2 regions of the Streptodolium elevatio genome follow, and region 1 is predicted to be linked to the other one. Evidence: riboswitches for the same ligand, from Rfam matches in the RefSeq annotation. Region 1 holds a riboswitch; the other holds the start of a gene.
What was found. A riboswitch is a leader RNA that binds a small molecule or an ion and turns the genes downstream of it on or off. The one in region 1 is predicted to bind cyclic di-AMP.
Positions count from the first base shown of each region.

Region 1 (7,384 bases):
GGGCGCAGCCGTACCGCCGGGATCGTGCGTACGGCCATCGGGCTCGTGGTCTTCGCGATCGGCATCGGCTTCTTCGTCGCCTACCGCGGCGGCCTGGGCGACGCGTTCGCGGCGCTGCGGGGCGCGGCGCTGCTGCTGTTCGGGCTGCTGGTGATCTTCGGGCCGTTCCTGCTCCGCCAGACGCGCGACCTGGGGGCGGAGCGCAGGGCACGCATCCGCGCGCAGGAGCGGGCGGAGGTGGCGGCCCATGTGCACGACTCCGTGCTGCACACGCTGACGTTGATTCAGCGGCACGTCGACGACCCGCGCGAGGTCGCCAAGCTCGCCCGCGCGCAGGAGCGCGAACTGCGCGCGTGGCTGTACCGGCCGGAGGGCGAGGAGCCCGACCGTACGTTCGCCGCCGCGCTGCGCCAGGAGGCCGCCGAGGTCGAGGACATGCACGGAGCCACCATCGAGATCGTGTCGGTCGGCGACTGCCCGGTGGACGAGCGCCTCGCCGCGCAACTGGCCGCCGCGCGCGAGGCGATGGTGAACGCCGCCAAGTACGCCTCGGGCGCGCCGGTCCAGGTGTTCGCGGAGGTCGAGGACACGATGGTGACGGTCTTCGTACGCGACAGCGGGCCCGGCTTCGACCCCGGTGCGCTGCCCGAGGACCGGCTCGGTGTGCGAGAGTCGATCCTCGGGCGCATGCGCCGCAACGGCGGTACCGCGGTGATCCGCAGCGAGCCCGGCGAAGGCACCGAGGTCGAGCTCGAGATGGCGCGCGGCGAGGCGGCGTCGAGGAACAGGAGCACCAAGTGAGCACCCAGGGCCCGCAGGACACCCCGCACACCCCCCGGCGAAGCACGCCGCAGAACCCGCCGCAGAACGCGCCGCACGACGCGCCGCAGGATCCCCGGCAGGACGCCGAGCGCGCGGCGGCGGACGCGCCGGAACCGCGCGTGCGCGTCGTACTGGTCGACGACCACCGCATGTTCCGCACCGGCGTGCGCGCCGAGATCGGCGAGGCCGTCGAGGTCGTCGGCGAGGCCGAGGACGTCGCGTCGGCGGTCTCGGTCGTCCACGCGACGATGCCCGAGGTCGTGCTGCTCGACGTGCACCTGCCCGGCGGGGGAGGCGTCGAGGTGCTGAAGCAGTGCGCCGGCCTGCAAGGCAGGGTGCGGTTCCTGGCGCTGTCGGTGTCGGATGCGGCCGAGGACGTCATCGGGGTCATCCGGGGCGGCGCCCGCGGCTATGTCACGAAGTCCATCACCGGCGACGAACTCGTACGCGCCGTGGGCCGGGTGGCCGAGGGCGACGCGGTGTTCTCGCCGCGCCTGGCCGGCTTCGTGCTGGACGCGTTCTCGGCGACCGACGTACCGCCGATCGACGAGGACCTGGACCGGCTGACGCAGCGCGAGCGCGAGGTGCTGCGGCTGATCGCGCGCGGCTACGCGTACAAGGAGATCGCGCGGCGGCTGGTGATCTCGGTCAAGACGGTCGAGACGCATGTGTCGGCGGTGCTGCGGAAGTTGCAGTTGTCCAACCGGCACGAGCTGACCCGCTGGGCGACCGACCGCCGCCTGGTCTGACCGCGCGGCTGCCCGTCGGCAGGCCCGGGCGCAGGACTGGGCGGCAGGACCCGAAACGACGCGGGCCCCTGATTCCGGAGCACCGGAATCGGGGGCCTGCGGTACGTGGTGCGGCGGGTCAGCCCACGCGGCGCGCGGAGTGGAACGGCATCTCGGTGATCGGGGCGACCTTGATGACGGATCCCGGACGAGGGGCGTGCACCATCTTGCCGTCGCCGATGTACATCCCGACGTGGCTGATGTCGGAGTAGAAGAAGATCAGGTCGCCCGGCTGGAGCTGGGACTTGGACACCGGGCTGCCGACCTTGACCTGGTCCCAGGTGGTACGCGGCAGCTTGACGTTCGCCTTCGCCCACGCGGCCTGCATGAGGCCGGAGCAGTCGAACGAGCTCGGCCCCGCCTTGCCCCAGCCGTACGGCTTGCCGCGCTGGTCCATCGCGAAGTCGACGGCGACCGCGGCGCGCCCGGAGGCCGGGACGTTCGGCAGCGGCTCTTCGGCCTCGGGCTTGTCGCGCCCGGCGCGGTCGTCGGTGCGCTCTTCGTCGGCGTGGTCGTTGGACTCCAGGACGGCCTGGCGCTCGGCCTCGGTGAGGGTGTTGAGCAGCGCCTGGGCCTTGTTGAGCTTCTCCTGGATCTCGTTCTTCTTGCCGTTGAGGTCCTTGCGCAGCGCGTCGAGGTCGGCGAGCTGCTGGGAGGCCTCGGCGCGGTCCTGCTGGAGCATGCGCGCCTGCGCGGCGATCTGTTCGAGGCGGGTGGCCTGCTGGCTGTCGATCTGGTCCAGCATCTGGGCCTTTTGGAGGTACATCGCGGGGTCGCCGCTCAGCGCGAGCTGGAGCTCGGGCGGCATGCCCCCGTTGCGGTACTCCTCGGCGGCTATGACACCGATCTGCTCGCGCAGCTGGTTCATCGCGGCCTGCTCCTCGGCGACGCGGGTCTGCGTCGCGTTGGACTCCTTCTGCAGCACCTCGACCTGCTCCTGGACGCCGTTGAAGACGTCCGTCGCCTTGGCGACCTCGCGGTGCAGCTGGTTGACCTGCTCCTGCACCTGCGCGGAGGTGGGCGCCGGGTCGGCGCTCGAGGTGCCGGCGAACGCCACGACACCGGTCATGGTCACGGCGGCGGTGGCGAGCGTGGCGGCACCCCTCGGGGCGCTGCGCGGCTTTATCCGGCGGTGCTGCGCGGGACGGCGATGAGACGCCACGAAAGCGTCACTCCTTCCTCGGCCGCCTACCGGGTTAGCTGACAGGCTCGGGCGGAAGAAGACGCCCTACGACTCCGGACTGGCGGGCCCGGACCCGATTCGCCTCGATGGGAACCTGGGTCCCCGGCTCCGGCTCGTGCTCCTCGGCCGTGGGGGCGGCCTCGGTACGTCGCCGGACTCGGCGGTGGCGGCCGTGCACTCCTGGTGGAGCACGGGGGTACGGCCGCCTGGCCGAGAACATTAGTCACAGGAGTGTCACGACCCCCAGCTTTCCGGGCCGCATTGCCAAGTCTTTACCTTGAGGGCCGTTTCATTGTCCGCTTTGTGATTTTTGTAGTCTCGGAGCGCCATCCCACCGTGAGGAGCGTTTCGTGGACGTCGTCCGACAACTTCTGCTCGTCCTGCACATCATCGGGATCGGGTCCCTGCTCGGCGGCTTCCTCACCCAGATGAAGGGGATGAAGACCGGAGACGTCCGCATCAACCCGGCCATGACGCACGGCGCCCTCACGATGCTCGTCACCGGCATCGCGCTGGTCGGCGTCCGGCAGGCCGACGACCTCGACGTCGACAACACCAAGATCAGCGTCAAGCTCGCCATCCTCATCGGGATCCTGCTCATGGTGTGGACGAACCGCGCGAAGGAGCGCGTCGACGTGCAGCTCTTCGGCGCCGTCGGCCTGCTCACCGTCGCCAACATCGTCATCGCCGTCATGTGGACCTGAGTTCGCCCCGGGCCGAGGCGGGCGGGCACCGGAACACCGCCCGCGGCTCGTAGACTCGGCAGACGATGAGCAAACTCTTCGACGACATGCCGCTGCCGGGGTTCGACGCCGAGATCCCGCCGCCCGCCGCCGAGCCGCTGCCGGACGACGCCCCGCCGCCGCCCGAGTACGACCCGGCTCCCGACGACCTGTTCGACGGCGACTACGCCCCGCCGACCGAGCCGTACGAGGGCCACTACCGCAACGGCGCCCGCAAGCCGGTGATCGATCCCGCGCGCCTGCTCGACGGCATGAACCCGCAACAGCGCGCCGCGGTCGTCCACGAGGGCTCCCCGCTGCTCATCGTCGCGGGCGCCGGCTCCGGCAAGACCCGCGTGCTGACCCACCGCATCGCGTACCTCCTGGGCGCGCGCGGCGTGCACCCCGGCGAGATCCTCGCGATCACCTTCACCAACAAGGCCGCGGGCGAGATGAAGGAACGCGTCGAGGCACTGGTCGGCCCGCGCGCCAAGGCCATGTGGGTCTCCACGTTCCACTCCTCGTGCGTGCGCATCCTGCGGCAGCAGTACAAGAAGCTCGGCCTCAGCTCGACCTTCTCCATCTACGACGCCGCCGACTCGCAGCGGCTCATGGCGATGGTGTGCCGCGACCTGGACCTCGACCCCAAGCAGCACCCCCCGCGCAAGTTCAACGCGCAGGTGTCGAACCTCAAGAACGAGCTCATCGACCCGGAGACCTACGCGTCCGGGACGCAGAACGACGCCGAGCGCAAGCTCGCCGAGGCGTACACGCTCTATCAGGCGCGCCTGCGGCAGGCCAACGCCCTCGACTTCGACGACCTCATCATGACCACGGTCAACCTGCTGCAGGCGTTCCCGGACGTCGCCGAGCACTACCGCCGCCGCTTCCGGCACGTCCTCGTCGACGAGTACCAGGACACCAACCACGCGCAGTACGTGCTGGTCCGCGAGCTCGTCGGCGGCGCCGCCGGGCACGGCCCCAAGCGCACCGTCGACGGCGACCTGGTCAACCCCGCCGAGGAGGGCCTGGCCGAGGTCCCGCCCGCCGAACTGTGCGTCGTGGGCGACGCCGACCAGTCCATCTACGCGTTCCGCGGTGCCACCATCCGCAACATCCTCGACTTCGAGTCGGACTACCCGAACGCCACGACGATCATGCTGGAGCAGAACTACCGCTCCACCCAGACGATCCTGACCGCCGCCAACGCGGTCATCGAGCGCAACAGCAACCGGCGCGCGAAGAACCTGTGGACCGACTCGGGGCAGGGCTCGACGATCACCGGCTACACGGCCGACGACGAGCACGCCGAGGCGCAGTTCATCGCCGACGAGATCGACCGGCTGACCGACACCGGCAAGATCACCCCCAGCCAGGTCGCGGTCTTCTACCGCACCAACGCGCAGTCGCGCGTGTTCGAAGAGGTCTTCATCCGCGTCGGACTGCCGTACAAGGTCGTCGGCGGCGTGCGCTTCTACGAGCGCAAGGAGGTCCGCGACGCGCTCGCGTACCTGCGGATACTCGCCAACCCCGACGACGTCGTCTCGCTGCGGCGCATCCTCAACGTGCCCAAGCGCGGCATCGGCGACCGCGCCGAGGCGTGCGTCGAGGTGCTGGCCGCGCGCGATCGCGTGCCGTTCGCGGACGCGCTGCGCCGGGCCCACGAGGCGCCGGGCATGGCGACCCGCTCGGCGAAGGCCGTCGCGGGCTTCGTGGCGCTGATCGACCGGCTCCGCACGGTCGTGGACGGCGGCGCCGGCCCCGCCACGGTCCTGGAGGCGGTACTCGAACAGACCGGCTACCTGGCCGAGTTGCAGGCGTCCACGGACCCGCAGGACGAGACGCGCATCGAGAACCTCCAGGAACTCGCGGCGGTCGCCCTGGAGTTCGAGCAGGCGCAACCCGAGGGCACGCTCGCGGACTTCCTGGAGCAGGTGGCCTTGGTGGCCGACTCCGACCAGATCCCGGACGACGATGGCGGCGTGGTCACGCTGATGACGCTGCACACCGCGAAGGGCCTGGAGTTCCCGGTCGTGTTCCTGACCGGCCTTGAGGACGGCGTGTTCCCGCACGTGCGGGCGCTCGGCAACACCAAGGAATTGGAGGAGGAGCGGCGCCTCGCGTACGTCGGGATCACCCGAGCCCGCGAACGGCTGTACGTGACGCTGGCGAAGATCCGCAGCGCGTGGGGGGCGCCCGCGTACAACCCGCCCTCCCGGTTCCTTCAGGAGCTGCCCGAGAAGCTGGTCGAGTGGCGCAACAGCGCGCCGTCGGCGGCCCAGGCGCTGTCCGCCACCCGGACCACCCGTTCGGCGCCCTTGGGGCGTCTCAGCGGGCCGAGCCGCATCACCGACCGCGAGGTCGTCGCGCTCAAGCCGGGCGACCGCGTCACGCACGACAAGTTCGGCCTCGGCACCGTCGTCGCGACGCAGGGCGAGGGCGACAAGGCGCAGGCCACCATCGACTTCGGCGCCACCGGCACCAAGCAACTCCTGCTGCGCTACGCCCCGGTGGAGAAGCTGTAGGGGCACGCGACCCGCACACGCGAAACGGGGCCCGGTGGCGATGTCACCGGGCCCCGCTACGTTGTCCGTTGTGTCGGCCGAACCCCTTGCTCCCTTGCCGCGACGAGTGATCGCGTCGGTATTGCATGGCGAGGAGAGGTGCCGACGGCGGTGCCGATCGGGGCGGTGCCGTGCGGCTGACCCCGACGTCCCCCGGGGTCAGCCCGTGGGGTCGAGGCCCTTGGCGCGCAGCCACGGTATGGGATTTATCGGGGCACCGCCGTTCGGGCGCACCTCCAAGTGGAGGTGCGGGCCGGTGCTGTTGCCGCTGTTGCCCGAGTACGCGATCACGTCACCGGCCTTGACCGGACCGGAGTTGACCTTCGCGCGCGTGAGGTGGCAGTACCACGTCTCGGTGCCGTCGGCGGCGGTCAGGATGACCATGTTCCCGTACGAGCGGTTCCACTCGGTGCGCACGACGCCGTCGGTGACCGCGCGGACCGGCGTACCGCGGTCCACCGGGAAGTCGATGCCGGTGTGCAGGTTCGACCAGCGGCCGCCCGCCTGGCCGAAGTAGGCGGACAGGCCGGGGGCGACGGGGAGGACGTACTTGGGGCGCAGCTGCTCGCGCTTCTTGCGCTCCTCCTCCTGCTGCCGGGCGATCTCCTCCTGGCGCTCCTGGAGCGCGACCCGGGCCTGCGCGCGGCTCGCCCGGTCGGCGAAGTCCGCGGCACTGTCCCGCAGATCGGTGAACTGCTGGTCGAGCGGCGAGGCGAGCGGGACGTCGGGGCCCGCGGCGACGGTGTCGTCGGCGACGGTGCCCTGCTTGTCCGCGGCCTGGATGCCGCCGGCCGCGGCGACCGCCATGGCGGTCGCGCCGAGCACGCCCAGCGACGCGCCCGCGACCCGGGCCATCGGGCGCGTGCGCCGGGTGGTCTTGCGGCGGGCGGCACGGCTGCCCGCGGCGGTGGCGGAGAGACCCGCGACGGCGGCCACGGCGGCGACATGGGGGTCGGGCTCGCCTTCCCCTTCGTCTTCGTCGTCCGTGTACGCGCCGTCGTAGTCGCCGGTGGGCTCGTCGCGGTATTCGTCCGTCGCATATTCGCCCGCGGCTGCGTACTCGTCCGCGCTGTACTCGTCCGCGGGGCGTGCGTCGGCGGGGCGTGCGGCGGCGGTGAATCCGCCGGTGGTGTAGGTCTCGGCGGCGAAGCCGTCGGCGTCCGGGTCCACGATGACGGTGGCGAACTCCTGCGTGGAGTCGTACGCGTCGGCCGTGTCGAATCCGCCGGCCGTGTCGAATCCGCCGGAGAACGCCTGGGTGGGTGCGCCCGAGGCGTTGCCGTTGTGCCACGGCTCGGCGTCGTC
Region 1 covers NZ_JBSFVE010000001.1:481,522-488,905, reverse strand. Annotated here, with positions in the region: gene ACWD12_RS02115 (ATP-binding protein) at 1-801, shown strand, start outside; gene ACWD12_RS02110 (LuxR C-terminal-related transcriptional regulator) at 972-1,571, shown strand; gene ACWD12_RS02105 (C40 family peptidase) at 1,690-2,772, opposite strand; cyclic di-AMP (ydaO/yuaA leader) riboswitch at 2,781-2,917, opposite strand; gene ACWD12_RS02100 (hypothetical protein) at 3,144-3,497, shown strand; gene pcrA (DNA helicase PcrA) at 3,563-6,040, shown strand; gene ACWD12_RS02090 (peptidoglycan DD-metalloendopeptidase family protein) at 6,239-7,384, opposite strand, start outside.

Region 2 (7,384 bases), on a different contig from region 1:
CAAGGTCAAGGAAGCGTCGCAGGCGATCGCGCGCCTGGTCCGGTCGTAGTCCCGCGGGTAGTGCCGGGGTAGTCCTTGGGTAGTCCCGCGCTGCTCTCGGGCGAGGGCCTTGGCCCGGGCGTGGCGCCGTGCGGTGCGGTCGGTGCCGGGGCCGACCGTCAGCCGCGCGTACGACCGCCGCGGGTCTCCCCGCCGGACGGGCGCTCCTCCACGGGCAGTGCCCACGGCACCGCGCGGGTGGTCGGGTGTGCCGTGCTGCCGATGCCCAGGACCGCGTCGATCTCCGCCTGGGTCAGCGGGCCTTCGCTCTGCGACGCCGCGATGATCAGTTCTCCGTAGAGTTCGATCTCGTCGAACACCACGAGGTCGTGCACGCGCACATCAGAGAACGGTGTCACCCACACCACCTCCTCGTTCGCTCCGGCGGGCGGGAACGTCCGCCCGTCCGGGCGCACCCAGCCTAGGCACCGCCGGGCGGGAGCGCATGACACGCATGGGCCATTTGCGCACCGCCCACGCCCGGGGGCGCGCTGGCTCGCCGGGCGGCGCGCCACCGGCGCGCGCGGGTGGTCCAGGCCTGTGGTCCGGGCGTCGCGTGGGCACGGCGGCATGCCGGACAGGAACCGTGCGCGGCAAGGGTGTTCGCGGCGGAGTGCGGCGAATGACGGCGCGGGCGGACGACGGCAAGGCAGCGACAAGACCGAGCTGACGCGACGTCAGGGCTTGCGTGTCGGGGGGACGACGGGGGCGGCGGGCGTGGCGGGGGCGACGTACAAGTCCTCGGGCCGGGGTGGCTGCACGTCGACGGAGACGCCGAAGTCGAACAGTTCCGCGGCCGAGATCACCTTCGCGGTCTGGCTCTTGTCCTTGCCTTTGCCGCCCTCGGAGGCGAGGTTGAACTCCTCCTGGACCTTGCGCAGCCGGCCCTGGTCGTCGAGGTACACCTCGAAGGGGATCGTCGGGCTCGCGAAGCTCTTGAGCGCGGCGGCAAGCGGCGCACGGAGATTCGGCGGGGTCTCGTCGTGCGCCTTCTTGAGGTCGAGCGTCCCCTTGTAGTGCCGCACTTGGTCGTTGCCGAACTTCTCGGTGCCGACCAGCACCACGTCGTCGTTGACGCCGCGCAGTATCTCGAACGACGTCGTCGGGTCGGCGCTGCCGCCGCTCAGCAGGTTGCCGTCGGCCAGACCCGCCACATCGATCCGCACCCACTTGTCGGGCGGTACGCCGGGGGCGGCGTTCTTCATGTAGAGCGCCTCGGGCGTGAGGATCTCCTGCAGCGGGCCGGTGATCCCGGAGTCCTTGGGGACCTGGAGGCTCACCGTGCCGATGCGGCGGCGGTAGTCGAACAACCCCTCGCCGGTCAGCACCACGGTGCGGTCGCCGGACTGCATGGTCATGGTGGTCCGCGTACGCGAACTGCCCGCGTTGACGGTCGTCGCGGCGGCGGCGCGCACCGCGGCGACCGCCTCGGCCGAGCCGGCGGCGCCGGCGGGCCGGACGTTGTCGCCCGTGTCCCCGCCGCACCCGGTCAGCCCCACGGCGCCCACACACGCACCGGTCAGCACGATCCGGAACTTCATCCCACGACTCCCAAAGCGGACGCTTGCACCCGACGTCGGCGCGGGTGCGCGCACGAGAGGCGCGGCACCGCTCAAGGGACGCAACGAGCGGCGGGGCGCGGGGACACGGGTGCGTGACGGGAAATTCCTCCGGACGGACCGATGTCGGCGGATCTCCGAATGCGCGCGTCGACGCCGTGGGGCGGTCGGGCGTCGGGGTGGTCGGCGCTGGGGCCGGATCGGGCGCTGGAGTGGTCAGGCGTGCGGCATTTGGACGTTGGGCTGCCGGTCAGGAGGCGCCGGGGCCGACGGCCGCGTGCGACTCGGGCAGCCCGGCCAGTTCCTCGGGCTCCATGCGGCGGGTCCAGATGAGGTGACGCTCCATCAACTGCGTGACGGCGTCCGGGTCGCGGGCCTCGATCAGGTCCAGCAACTCGTGGTGTTCGTCCGCGGCCTGGCCGACCTCGCCCCGCTCCAGCAGCGTGCGCAGGCGGTAAAGGCGCGCCTGGGACCGCAGTTCGACCACGATGCGGACCAGACGCATGTTGCCGGACAGCTGCAACAGGCAGGTGTGGAACCGCTGGTCGGCGGCGACGTACTCGAGCGCGTCCCCGCGCTTCGCGGCGGCGACTATGTCGTCGGCGAGCGCGCGGAGGGTCGGCAGCGCGTCGGGACAACCGGCGCGGGCGATCTCGGCGACCGTCGGCACCTCGAGGAGGCGGCGCAGGCGGTGGATCTCCTCGGCGTCCTGCGCGGACAGCGCCCGGACCCGGAACCCCTTGTTGCGCACGGGTTCCACGAGGCCGTCCTTGGCGAGGTCGAGCAGGGCCTCGCGTACCGGCGTCGCCGAGACACCAAAGCGGGTGGCGAGGCCGGGCGCCGAGTAGACGACGCCGGGGCGCATGTCGCCGGCGATCAGCGCCGCGCGGATCGCGCGGGCCACCTGCTCGCGCAGGCTCAGGCGTTCGCCCAGGCGTGCGGCGTCTGCTCCCGGATCGGCGCCTGGTTCGGCCCCGGGGTCGACCCTGTCCCCCGTGCCCGCCTCGTCCATGCCGCTTCAAGTCCCTCCGTGACACGGCGTGCGGTTCCCGCCGTGGAGGCGCCGCGCGGCCGGGGCCGGAGCGCCTCCACCAGACCGTACCCAACTGCGTGCGTACGGCGCAGCTTCGCGGGTGGCGGGTCAGCCGGCTCGGCGGCGGCGCGCGGCGACGACGGCGGTCGTACCGCCCGCGGCGAGCAGTCCCGCACCCGAGACGAGGAACGGCCACGTCGGCGATCCGCCGCCGGTACGGGCGAGTTCGGGCTGCGCGGAAGGCTGCGGGCTCGTGCTGGGCACGGACGCGGCAGGACGGGTCGCGGGCGGTGCGGAGGTGGGCGCGACGGGCGTCGCGGTCGCCGTCGAAGGCGGTTCCGGGGTGCGCGGCCCGGGCGTTCCGGGGCGCGACGGGCACGCCTTCTCGCCGACCGTCAGATTCACCGGTATGGGTCCGGCGGGGAGCAGGTGGAGTTCGAGGGCGACGGCGCGTCCGGGGTATTGCGAGCCGATGCCGATCCAGCCGAGCGGCCCGAGGTCGATCTTGGGCAGTCCGGTGGACTTGACCTCGACGCCGATCGTGCGCAGCGCCTGGAGGGCGGCGACGGTGAGCGCGCCGCGTTCGCCGCAGGTGGGCTGGAGGAGTTGGAGGTCGACGACCTCGCGGAGCGCGGCTTCCACACGCTCCGCCTGCTCCTGGCCGTCGGCCCGGCCCGTCGGCTCTGCGGCTGCGGCGATGGCGGCAGGGGGCGGTGTGGTCGGCGCCGGGGTTGTGGCGGCCTGCGCGGGGGCCGCGCCCGCGAGGAGGGCGGCCAGCGCGGCGGCCGGGACGATTGCGGCGGCGGAGATGCGGGTGGCGGCGCGGGTACGGGTACGGCTACGGGTGGTGGTGGTGCGGGTGCCGGCGCGGCCGGCGGCGGGGGTGGGCTTGGCGGTTGCCCGGTGCGTACGGCGGCGTGCGGATGTCGGTGCGGACACGGCTGTGGACCCCTCGTCGTGGAGTGCGCGCGCCACGGGACGGTGGCCGCGCAGGAGCGACTGTCCGGGGAAACGGCGCGGAGGGGTGACGCCTCGGATGATGATCCGATGACCGGACGCGGGTGAGTCTGGCACCGAGGGCGCGCGGTTGGGCCCGGTTTCGGGAATCTTGACCCTTGCGGGCGGTGGCTCGTCGAGGGCGGGGTACGCCACGTCGGGCGCGATGGGCTGCGGGCGGCGTGCAGGCGCGCGGTGTGCGGTGTGCGGCGGGACGGTGCGAGCGGTGGGTCAGCCGGTCGGCTCCGCGACGACCAGCGGGCGCAGCGGTGTGGTCTCGACCCGGCGTACGACCGGCAGCAGGGCACGCAGGGCCAGCGGCGACAGCGCGAGCGCGACGAGAGCGCCGAGCGCGAAGCCACCCAGGATGTCCGTGGGGTAGTGGACCCCTACATAGAGGCGGGCGAACCCCTGAAGGACGGCGACGAGGACGGCAATAGCGCCGAGCCTCCGGTCGACCAGCAGCAGGGCGATCGCCAGGGACATCGTCAGCAGGGCGTGGTCGGAGGCGAAGGACGGGTCGTCCTTGCCCTGCACGAGGACCGTGACGTCGGGGTGGGTCAGGAAGGGGCGGGGCCGGTCGACCCATTCGCGCAGCGGCATGTTGGCCACCTCGGCGAGCAGGGCGGCGATCGGCGCCCAGATGAGCCCGGCGACGGCGACGTCGTGGTCGGGACGCCGGCGGGCCCGGAACCACGCGATGCCGAGGAGTCCGGCGAGGATCGCGAGGAGGCCGTACTCCCCCATGAACTCCATGAAGCCGTGCGCCCATGTGGTGTCCTCGGCGAGGCCGTTGACGCCCTGGAGGACATCGACGTCGATGTTGTCTCCGGCGGCGAGGGGCACCGCGGGCTCGGCCGCGGCGGGCAAGGCGTACACGGACACGGCAGGACCTCCCGAGAATTCGTCCTTCAAGATCACGCTTGGGAGGTCTGCGCGGTTCCCGAACCGCGGGGATTCCCCTGATTGGGGCCCTGAGAGGGAGCTCGGCCGACCGGATAATCCGGACGAATGATGGCAGAGTGCCCGTCAGGTCATCCGATCGAAGGAGATGCGCGCCGATGACCTGCCGAACAAAGCCCCATGTCGGACATTTCGGATCTTGCCTTCGGAATGTCGGCCAGGTCACACCGATTTGACGTTCGATCACCGTCCGTGCGCGAAGCGTGGTGGTTTTTCACAAACGGTCAGTGGAGCGGTACCGAAGGTAGGAATTCGGACACCTTCGGCCGTCCAAAAGTGACAAGGAGTGACGTCTTGCCCACCACAAAACGGACGTAAACCTGTTCTTACGATGAGTCGCTTGTGATCTCAGGATCTGTCTGCCTAACGTGCTCCGCGTCGGTCCCCACACCGACCCCTCTCACCGGAACGCCTAGTTCTGCCGCCGGTCGGGACGGGACAGCTGAGAAGCAGCCACGGCAGAAGCGGGGGAACCAGGTGTAACGCGCCGGACTGGTGACAAACCAGGACGGCTAGGGGTGAAGCCGTACCAGTGACCCTTCGACCGGGGTCGCCGCGGGCGGCCGGGCAACTCCAGCCCGAATCCGACAGCTCACCTCGCAGGCGTAGGAGAGGAAACGCTTCATGCTGTCCGGAACCGGGCGTCATCGCCGTACCCGTCTGTCCACGACCTCGCGCATCGCCGTCGCCGCCGGTGTCACCGGTGCCGCGATCGCCGCCCCGATCATCGGGGCGACCACCGCCTCCGCCGCGTCGGTGAGCACCTGGGACAAGGTCGCCCAGTGCGAGAGCACCGGCAACTGGTCCATCAACACCGGCAACGGCTTCTACGGTGGGCTGCAGTTCACCAACTCCACCTGGCGCGAGTTCGGCGGCACGCAGTACGCCGCGCGCGCCGACCTGGCCACCAAGGACCAGCAGATCGCGATCGCCGAGAAGGTGCTCGCGGGCCAGGGCCCCGGCGCCTGGCCGGTCTGCTCCGTCAAGGCGGGCCTGACCAAGAACAGCGGCGCCCCCTCGATCGACACCGGCTCGTCCAACGGGTCCTCGCAGACCCAGGGCAAGACCTCGACGCAGACCGCGCCGAAGCCCGCCGCGCAGCAGCCCTCGGGTGCGAAGCTCACCGAGGACGCCAAGGCCGCCGCCCCCAAGCCGGCCGCGCAGCCCGAGGCGAAGACGCAGCAGGCCCCGACCAAGCCGGCGACCCCCGCGCCGTCCGCGAGCACCGCCAAGGCCGACTACACGGTCGTCGTCGGCGACACCCTGTTCAAGATCGCCCGGGCGCACGACGTCACCGGCGGCTGGCAGAAGCTGTACGACCTCAACCGCGGCGTCGTCGGCGGCAACCCGAACCTGATCTTCCCGGGCCAGAAGCTGGCCCTGGGCGGCCAGTCCACCGCGGCCCCGGCCCCGGCGAAGCTGACCGAGGACACCCCGGCGAAGCCGGCTCCGGCCCCGTCGGCGTCCTCCTCGTCCACGAAGCCCTCGGGCGCGAAGCTGACCGAGGACAAGGCCCCCGCCAAGAGCGAGACCACCAAGCCGAGCACGAGCTCCAACACGAACTCGAGCGCCGCCAAGCCGTCGACCGGCAACTCGTCGTCGACCGAGGCGTCGTCGTCCGGCTACGTCCGCCCCGTTCCGGGTGCGGCGAGCGGCTCGTACGGCCGCTCGGGCTCCATGTGGTCGAACGGCCACACCGGTGAGGACTTCCGCGCGTCGGCCGGCACCAAGGTCAGCGCCGTCACCTCCGGCACCGTGGTCTCCGCGGGCTGGGGCGGCGCGTACGGCAACGAGGTCGTCATCAAGCACGCCGACGGCCGCTACACGCAGTACGGCCACATGTCGAAGATCTCCGTCTCGGTCGGCCAGAAGGTCTCGACCGGCCAGCAGGTCGGCCTCGTCGGCTCGACCGGCAACTCGACCGGCCCGCACCTGCACTTCGAGGTGCGCACCGGCCCGAACTACGGCTCGGACATCAACCCGATCACCTACCTCCGCGCCCACGGCGTCAACGTCTGATCCACTGATCCTCGCGATCGGTCGAACTGACATCGCAGTGACGCGGTAGAGGCACCACGCCGCAGGCCCCGGACCCCACGGTCCGGGGCCTGCGGCGTTTTCGGGCGGGTGGCGGCCTGTTGTGGGGGATGGGCGTCGCCGGGAGCCGCTACGGGCGCACAGGGGCCGCGGCGGGGGCACGGGTGGGCGGTGGGGACGTGGTGGGCCTGGAGGGCGGCGGCTGCTTGCCGGGGGCCGGGCGGCTGGTCGTCGGCGCACCGGGACGCGGGGGCGCCTGCGCCGGTGGTTGGCTCGGTGCGGGGGCTGTCGGCGAGGGGGTTGCCGGTGCGGGGGTGGGGGTGGGCGGCGCGGGGGTCGTGTCGGAGAAGGACGTACGGGGTGCACCTGCCCCCGCCGTTCCGGCGACGTTGGCGACGACCGGGCCGCCGCGTACCGGCAGGGCCTCCGCCCCCTCGGGGGTCACCCGTGTGGCACCGATGTAGTCGGGCTTGTCGATCTTGCCGAAGCGGATGACCTCGCCCGTGTAGGGCGCGTGGATCATCGTGCCGCCGCCGACGTAGATCCCCACGTGGTGGATGCTGCGCGGATCCTTGAGGTCGTACGCGAAGAACACCAGGTCCCCGGGCAGCAGTTCGGCCCTGGCTGGGTGCCGGCCCGCGTTCCACTGGTCGTTCGCGACGCGCGGGAGCTTGATGCCGACCTTCTGGTACGCCGCCTGGGTGAGGCCCGAGCAGTCGAACCGGCCCCGGTGGGCGGCCGTGCCCTCACCGCCCCA
Region 2 covers NZ_JBSFVE010000032.1:12,703-20,086, reverse strand. Annotated here, with positions in the region: gene ACWD12_RS36930 (metal-sensitive transcriptional regulator) at 1-49, shown strand, start outside; gene ACWD12_RS36925 (hypothetical protein) at 159-398, opposite strand; gene ACWD12_RS36920 (hypothetical protein) at 717-1,580, opposite strand; gene ACWD12_RS36915 (GntR family transcriptional regulator) at 1,849-2,610, opposite strand; gene ACWD12_RS36910 (hypothetical protein) at 2,740-3,570, opposite strand; gene ACWD12_RS36905 (phosphatase PAP2 family protein) at 3,859-4,512, opposite strand; cyclic di-AMP (ydaO/yuaA leader) riboswitch at 5,032-5,211, shown strand; gene ACWD12_RS36900 (transglycosylase family protein) at 5,215-6,609, shown strand; partial or broken gene ACWD12_RS36895 (NlpC/P60 family protein) at 7,043-7,384, opposite strand, start outside.
Region 2: another riboswitch for cyclic di-AMP. It lies ahead of ACWD12_RS36900 (transglycosylase family protein); the one in region 1 lies ahead of ACWD12_RS02105 (C40 family peptidase).